2 regions of the Specibacter sp. AOP5-B1-6 genome follow, and region 1 is predicted to be linked to the other one. Evidence: predicted binding sites of a transcription regulator. Region 1 holds the regulator's gene; the other holds the start of a gene.
The links. Region 1 encodes LexA, which represses DNA repair genes until DNA is damaged. Its sites were predicted from a motif close to TCGAACANNTGTTCGA; they were not measured.
Positions count from the first base shown of each region.

Region 2: ACT3TS_RS09860 (LysM peptidoglycan-binding domain-containing protein) is a predicted target of LexA. The motif match lies at 2,004-2,019, and genes of this name have one in related genera.

Region 1 is NZ_JBQSVT010000001.1:21,706-25,914, reverse strand. Features, by position in the region: gene ACT3TS_RS00145 (MerR family transcriptional regulator) at 1-565, shown strand, start outside; gene ACT3TS_RS00140 (DUF2268 domain-containing protein) at 572-1,453, opposite strand; gene ACT3TS_RS00135 (phosphotransferase) at 1,454-1,684, shown strand; gene lexA (transcriptional repressor LexA) at 1,982-2,725, opposite strand; gene ACT3TS_RS00125 (LysM peptidoglycan-binding domain-containing protein) at 3,002-3,550, shown strand; gene ACT3TS_RS00120 (histidinol-phosphate transaminase) at 3,696-4,209, shown strand, end outside.
Region 2 is NZ_JBQSVT010000015.1:66,972-71,180, forward strand. Features, by position in the region: gene pknB (Stk1 family PASTA domain-containing Ser/Thr kinase) at 1-443, opposite strand, end outside; gene ACT3TS_RS09860 (LysM peptidoglycan-binding domain-containing protein) at 550-1,914, opposite strand; gene ACT3TS_RS09865 (Rv2175c family DNA-binding protein) at 2,076-2,429, shown strand; gene ACT3TS_RS09870 (polyprenyl synthetase family protein) at 2,672-3,790, opposite strand; gene ACT3TS_RS09875 (hypothetical protein) at 3,846-4,209, opposite strand, start outside.

The DNA of each region.
Region 1 (4,209 bases):
CGCCGATCGGCGGCTTGAAATGAAGCTCCGCCAGGAGGAATTGAAAGCCAAGATTCGCCACTTGCAGTCCGTCGAGGCCACTGTGGCCCGCATGCTCAAAGCAGACGAGGTGGGGGTGTTGCTTTCGGCTGCGGAGCAGCAGGATGCGTTCGGAGCCAGTTGGGACCCAGCATGGGGTCCCTCCGCACGTGAGCAGTGGGGCGACTCCGCGCAGTGGGCAGAGTACGCGGAGCGTTCAGCATTGCGGACCGCTGACGATTGGCAGCGCGCTGTCGCACCAATGCAGGAGGTGACGGACGCTTTCGCATTGGCGAAGCGCGGGGGCGTGATCCCCGGAAGCGACGCGGCGAACGTCCTGGCGGAGGATCACCGGGCCGCCATGGGCGAGTACTTCCACTGCACTCTGTCCATGCAGGTGCTCATGGCCCGCAGATACGTCGCCGAGGCCGGATTCACCGAGTACTACGATCAATTCGAACCAGGACTTGCCGAGTGGATGAAACTGGTTATCGATGCCCATGCACGGGCCAAGGGAATCGAACCTGACACGGCAGCCTGGGAGTAGCGTCACTTAGCTCGGATTGAGGGCAACCCTTACAAGTTCAGCAGCGGGTGCGTGGAGCGCCTCGGCCGCGCTTTTGCCGGTAGCGGCAAGGTAGGCATCCACCAGGCGGTTGCCGACCGCGTATCCGGCTCCTGTGGGAACACCGACGGGGTCAGTGCCAAATCGGCTGGCTGCCTCATCGCCATGCACCCACGCCGTGAAGTGTTGCATGCCTTGGACGTCCAGTCCGGAAACGACCTTTTCGAAAACTGTCTCACTGCTGAGGTGGGGGACACCTATCGGGGTGTAACCGGCCGGACCGTACAGCTGCCGCGAAAATGCGTCAGCAAGTCCCTCTGAAACGATTAGTTCGCCAACGGCGACCATTTTTGGATCCCATATGACCCCGCCTGGTGCGTATCTCAAGTTGTGGTTCAGCTCGTGGACAGCTGCCGCCTCCAGTCGTTCAAGATTTTCCGTCGTTGGCCAAAGGGTAAATGAGATGAAACCCGTGGCACTGCCATTTCCGCTGAACCCCCGCGCGGGTCCCATGAAATATCCATCGTCAGGGTCGCCCAGGACCAGAAGGAATGTGATGTCGGGGATCTGGATACCGGGAATGGCGAGCTTCTGAACCTCGACGGCGTCGGCCAGGGCACCCTCGATCCGGATCCACGCATCCGCCGACTGCAAGAGTTTGAGGGCAGCACGCACCTCGTCTGTCCGCCGATTGAGCGGGAATCCAAAGCTCCTCGCATGCATTTGCACGAGGTCGACTTCACCAGGGAAATACCGGAACATGTTTTGCATCGGAGCAAGCATGCTTCGCAGTAGTTCCGGACGGTTGGCCTCGTCGGCGGCCAGCACAGTGCTCATTCCATGTGAGGTGTTCAATACATTGATTGTCATGTGCCCCACGCTAAAGCCTTACGCTGCGTCAGGGTCAAATGTCGTACCCATGGGGACTTGGGAGGCCATAACGTCCTTTGGGATCAAGGGCGGCCAGCCGGCGTCCTGGACTGGGATTTGTCCTCTGAGAGTGATCGATCGACTGGCCTCGCCAGTTTGGGAGTCTGGCACGGCTGGGAGAAGCTCGCCCTGACTGCTTCCGCTGATCAAGTCGAGCGGGCTTTGATTTGACGAAATACTTTTTCGTCTTCAGCAAGTGGGTTTCCTGATCGTCTCCGGACGGCCAGGGCCTGAGATCTCAGCGGCCGCCGCTACAGCATCCGAGTGGCTTCGCGAAAATCAAGCGTAGTCCGGCAGCAACCGGATTCTTGGTTCAGCTGATCACGGCCAGCTCCGGATCCCACACGAATAACCTGGCCTCCCACTGCGGGCCAGCGGCACAGCAAAGTCACGCTGCCCAAAACAAGACTGAACAGTGCGGCGCCCCGGCCACTTGGCTGGGGCGCCGCACTGTCGGCAGGGCTGGTGCTAGAGGCTGCGGAGCACCGAGACAACCTTGCCCATGATGGTTGCGTGGTCGCCGAGGATGGGCTCATAGCGCGTGTTCTGGGGCAGCAGCCAGGTGTGGCCGTCCCGTTGCCGAAAGGTCTTTACAGTGGCCTCGTCTTCAAGGAGCGCAGCAACGATGTCGCCATTGTTGGCCGTGTTTTGCTGGCGCACCACCACCCAGTCGCCATCGCAGATGGCAGCGTCAATCATGGAGTCACCCTGAACCCTGAGCATGAACAGCTCGCCGCTGCCCACAATCTGCCGGGGCAGCGGCATGATGTCATCAACCGACTGGTCGGCCAAGATGGGCCCGCCAGCCGCGATGCGTCCGACGAGAGGCACAAAGGCCGTGTCCGAGGAGCTGCTGAGTTCGGCAAAGTTCAAGCCGTTGGAGCTGCGCAGATTGGAAGGCGAACTGACGCCTTCAATCTCAACCTTGCCGCTGTCGAGCACCAGCGGAATGAGGACCTCCATGGCCCGGGGACGTTTGGGGTCGCGGCGCAAGTAGCCATGGCGTTCAAGCTGGCTCAGCTGGTGCGTGACGCTGGACAGGCTGGCAAGCCCCACCGAGTCACCAATTTCACGCATTGAGGGCGGGTAGCCCTTGTCGGCGATGGAGCGCTGGATGCACTCCAAGATCTTCTTTTGCCGGACGGTCAACCCCTTCATTCCGGCGCGACTGGGCGCCTGGGGGATGCGGTGCGGAGGTTCTGGAAGCGCCATGGTTCCGGGGTCCTTTCGTGGCTGCCCTGAACAATGTCAGTGCCTGCTGGTGGACTGCATCTAGCGGCCAATCCTTGTTTTACAAGTTTAAGCCACAATCGAAGCAATTTCAAACATTTGTTCTATCAGCCCTTGGCAAGTGTCGTCCATAGGTGCTAAAACTGTACTAGTAGTTAACTAGAACATACGCTCTATCGAAGATATAAAGCATGGAAATTTGATCCGATGGATGTTGATGGCCAGGGATCTTGATCCACGGCGAAAGGACCAGAAATCATGAATGCAATGGTTATCTCAGCAGGAACCCGCAGCAGGTACGCAAACAATTCGACGGCCGGTGATGCTGCACCGTGGCGCTTTCAGCCGGCCACTGCCGGTGCTGTCAATGGCAGTGCGTCAAGGCTTGGATCTGCGAAGCGCGGAATGATCCAGCCCGACCCAATCCAGCCCGGCCCGATCCGGCCCGACACGGACCTGAAGGGCAGCGACAAGGCCCGAATCCAGTTGACCCGCCGCGGCCGTTTGGTGCTCCTTGGTGTGCCAGCCATTGTCACCGCCGCCGTCATGGTTTTTGCAGCCTTGGCCATCGGGCTGGGCTCCATTGCCACCCCGGCCCAGGCCTCCGCAGAGTACACGGCTGTGGACCTGGCCGATTACGCCGTGTCCGTCACGGTCCTTCCCGGGGACAATCTGTGGAGCATTGCCAGCGCTTCAAACCCAAATGGCGACGTTCGTGACGTTGTCAGTGAGATTGTGGCGCTCAATGAACTGGGCAGCGGAGTCCTGCAGGCCGGTCAGCGCCTGTACGTTCCGCTCCCCAAATAGTGCCTTCCACCCCCTAAGCAGTGCCTGTTGTGGCAGCGCCCGTTGGCTATGCCGCGGAAGCCCGCAAACCCCGCACCCGCTGTCAAGGTGTCCGCATGGTGTCGGCGTTTCGGCATTTGGACCGGTCACCAATTAAGCTGGTGCCATGGATGAGTTTGAACTCTTGGGCCAATTGCCGCTCCGCGACGATCTGCGCGGACAGCACCCCTACGGTGCGCCCCAGATTGACGTGCCGGTGCTGCTGAACGTCAACGAAAATACTTTTGGCGTTCCCGCCGACGCACGGGAAGCCATCCTGGCGGCTGTGGCGGCCGAGCTTGACGGCCTGAACCGCTACCCGGACAGGGAATTCACCGTCTTGCGCCAGGAACTGGCGGCGTACCTGGGCCACGGGCTCAGTGAAACCAACCTGTGGGCGGCGAACGGTTCAAACGAGGTCCTGCAACAGCTGCTGCAGGCATTTGGCGGTCCGGGACGCACCGTAATGAGCTTCCCTCCCACATACTCCATGTACCCGTTGCTGGCCAGCGGCACCGGAACCGGTTACCTCGCCGGAGAGCGGGCACCCGACTTCAGCCTGTCCGCCGAGTCGGCAGCCGAGCAGGTTCGCGAGCAGGCGCCCAACATTGTTCTTTTGTGCTCACCGAACAACCCCACCG
Region 2 (4,209 bases), on a different contig from region 1:
AACACATTCTCGGGCTTTACGTCACGGTGCACAAGACCGGCGTTGTGGGCGGCGGCCAGCCCCTCAACGATTGGATCGAACAAGTCCATGGCCTGTCGGGGGCTCAGCGGGCCGTTTTCGTTGATGACATCGCGCAGGGTGTAGCCGTCGATGAACTCAAAGACCAGATAGGCGTGCTGCGGGCCGACCCCGTGGTCGTGGATCTGCACCACGTGGGGATGGGACAGGCTGGCGGCGCTTTGGGCTTCGCGGCCGAGCCGTGCGATGAAGGCTTCATCGGTGGCAAGGTGCGGGTGCAGGATCTTCAAGGCGATGTTCCTGCCCAGCCTCAGGTCAGTGGCCAAATAGACAGTTGACATGCCGCCGTGCGCCACCTTGGAAAGAACCAGGTAGCGCCCGTCGATCGTGGACCCGATCAGCGGGTCAGGGGAGACATCTTGCACTCTTCCAGCTTAGGAGTTGAAACGAAAGGGGACCGCCCGCAACACCGTGCGGGGGTCCCCTTTTCGTTGAGAGCGTACTTTCCGCCTCGCTGCCAAGCCGAGCGGATTACTGGAAAAGGGCCCGATTGGCCTTGATTCCTGCAACGTAAATCTCGGTGTCGGCGAACAAGCCGTGCACACTGACCGAGTACTGGCCCTGGTAGTAGCCGGCGATGGCCTTGTCCTCGTTGGGCGCATCCGTTTGCAGGGCCCGGATGATGGCGACACCTGCCGTGACGTTGTCCTGGGGATCCAGCAGATTCAGCTTCCGGCCCACCAGCCCCGAGGCCCATTCCCCTGCGTCGGGGATGACCTGCATGGTGCCGATGGCGTTGGCAGGGGACACCGACTGATGATTGAAGCCTGACTCCTGCTGGGCGAAGGCCATGGCCAGCGCTGGATCGACGCCCATGCTGGCGGCCGTGCGGGCCACCATTTCCTTCATCTCGGCACTGGACGGCGCCGGGGCAGCCAGCAGCGCGGACTTGTTGGCATTGGCATCGCTCACCACGGCGTCGGGGTAGGTGTAATGCAGGAAGGTGCTGGGCACCTGCTGCTCAGGCGTCAATTCAACAGCTGCAGGTGCTTCCGGCGCGATGGGCGTGATCTCGCTTGAAGCGGCGCTTATGCCCGGGATCGTGAGGGTCTTGCCGGGGTAGATGGCTGACTTCACGTCGGTCCCGTTGGCAGCGGCCAGGGCTGAGAGACCCACATTGTGACTCGCAGCGATGGCGGAAAGCGTGTCGCCGGCCTTGATCACATATTTGTCGCTGCCGGCGGGCGCCGCCACACTTTCTGTGGAAGCAGCCGGAGCAGCTTCCGCAGCCTGGCCGCCCACCTTGATGGTTTGGCCCGGGTGGATGATTGAACTGCCATTGAGGCTGTTCAGTTTGAACAAGCTTTCCAGGCTGACTTCGTACTGTGCTGAAATGCCGCTCAGTGTTTCGCCGGCACGGACCGTGTGACTTTCGGCTGCTGGTGCCGGGCTTGTGCTGGGCGCCGCCTCGGCTGCCGGGCCGGAAATGGTCAGGACCTTGCCGGGATGGATGAGGCTGGATGCTGACAGCTTGTTGCGCGACAGCACCGACTCAACGGAGACACCGAATTTGTCGGCGATGCCGGAGACTGTGTCGCCCGACTCGACCGTGTGCGTCACCGGGGCCGAGATCTGTGTTCTGACGGCACGCGGCACCGAGCTGGCCATGACGGCTGCCGGAATGCGGCTGCCCGCAGTGCGGGCCTGGACAGCGGCAAGCACTTTTTGTGCGTCAATGCTGCCGTGGCTGCCTTGAGGTTTCAGCTCAGCTGGGGCCGGGGCGGCTGTCGCGGGGCTGGCCAAGGCCAGGGAAGACAGCATGACCACGGGAATGGCGGCTGTGGCCACTGCGGCCAACTGCTTGGCACTGGTGGTCGAAGGGCGTGGGGGAGTCATCGGTGCGTACCTCAAATTTCCGTTACGTATGATGCCATTGGTGTTGATGTTACTCATGTGACTACAGGCGAATTTACACCAAACTACGGGCAAATGGGTGTTTGAGGTGCAATTCGACGAATATTTATACTGTCGGCACCAATATGTGGGAACCTTTGTCTGTGAGTAATGTTGAAACAGTAGTCAGCGAATGGTTGCCCCTGCCCGATGTCGCCGAGATGCTTGATGTCTCGGTCACCAAAGTCCATGCCCTGGTCAAGGATGGTTCCCTGCTCGCCGCGCGGGTGGGCGAGCGCTCCATCAGGGCAGTGCCTGCCGAGTTCATTGCAGGTGACCACATCCTCGAAAGCCTCCGGGGGACCATCACGGTGCTCCATGACGCAGGCTTCGAGGACGCCCAGGCCATCGAATGGCTTTACACTGCGGATGAGTCCCTGCCGGGCCGGCCCATCGACGCTCTCCGTGAAGGTCGCAAAACGGAAATTCGCCGCCGCGCAGCAGCCCTGGGCTGGTAAATCTCAATCCAGTGAACCCGCTGGTGGCCGGCAAGCCTTTCCAAGACCCGCTGCCGGCCGCCACGGCACACTTCCACAGCAACCCTGCCGCGCAGCGCATGACAACCGAGCAGTGCATCCACTGATTGGTGCGCCGGTGGCCACAACTGCCCCGGCGGCGTAAAAACGGACCAGGAACCCAGCATCCAGGGCCGAGCAGTCCAGGAGTTTGGGACGTCCTGGTGATTAGCCTTGATCAAGTCTTAGGAAGTCCTGGTCACGGCGCCCAGCCCCAGGCCCGACAGTGCCGCGGCAACTGTGGGGTCGATGGGCAGCAGGGCCAACGCGGCGAACGCCGTTTGGCTCAGTTCGGAAATCATTGCCTCGGTGCTGGCCAGGGCGCCCGACTCAACCATGATGGAACACAGCCGGGCAACCTGGTCCTCGCTCAAGTCCTGGCGCCCCAGGTTCTTGTCAACAAATTCGCGGTCGGCCGCTGCCGCAGCATCAATGGTCAGGCCCACCAAGACAGTGCGCTTGCCCTCCCGCAAATCGTCGCCGGCAGGTTTGCCGGTCTGGGCCGGATCGCCGAACACACCCAACACGTCATCGCGGAGTTGGAAGGCCTCACCCAGGGGCAGGGCAAACGCGCTGTACCCGGCAAGGAGCGTCTCGTCGGCACCGGCCAGCGCGCCGCCAAGCACCAGGGGATGTTCGGAAGAATATTTTGCACTCTTATAGCGAATGATCGCCGAGGCCCGTGCCACGGCCGTTTCATGCGGCTTGGACGGGCCGGCGACTTCCTCCAGGATGTCAAGGTACTGCCCTGCCATGACCTCTGTGCGCATCACGTTGAAGACGGCCCGTGCGCGTTCCGCAGCTGCGGAGCCGATGGGGCCGGAGGCAATCCGCGAAAACATTTCTTCACTCAGCGACAAGCACAAGTCACCTGTGAGGATGGCTGCCGCATGCCCAAACCGTTCGTCATCCAGGGCCCAGCCGCTCCCGGTGTGCAGCGTGCTGAACTGCCGGTGCACGCTGGGACCGCCGCGGCGGGTGTCCGAACGGTCGATGATGTCGTCATGGATCAACGCCGCAGCTTGAAACAGCTCCAGGGCGGCGCCTGCCTGAATAACGGATTTGGCATCCGGAGCGCCGCCGGCTCCACGCCAACCCCAGTAGCACAGCAGCGCCCGCATCCGCTTTCCGCCGGTGACGAGGGTCTTGATCGAATCCACCAAAACCAGGGTCGCAGGGGATATCTGCGCCAGCAGCTGGTGCTTATCGGCCAGAAAATCATTCAGTTCTTCCGCGACGGCAGCAATGAATGCGTCGTTTTCGGCGGCAGTGGTTGCGCCGGTCTTGACGGGCGTTGCGTTCATGCTTTCTGGATTCCTTGCTGTGTGATCATGCTGGGGGATCAAAGATGCGGGGCTGTTACTTAAACGAAGCAGGCAGCAGCGTGGCGCCCACGGTGAAGGTGGCGGTCGAGGCTGTCTGAACCACTGAGACGGTCACGATCTCCTGGCCTTGGGCCCGCACAAACGTCTTCAGGGGCACACCGTCCACCGCATCGCCCGGTTGCGCCGTGAATCCCTGGTCGGTGAAAATCTTGGTGTAGTGGGCCAAAACGTCGGCGGAGCTTGCCTTCACGCTGGCCGTCAGCGACGCCACCGACACCGGCGTCGAGTGTTCAAGGCTGGAAGCCTGGATTTCAGCGCTCTTCATGAGGGGCAGAACAGTCACGGGGAAGCCGGCAACAAGTTTCTTCACCGCCGACTTTGCCGAAGCAGCGGCCGTG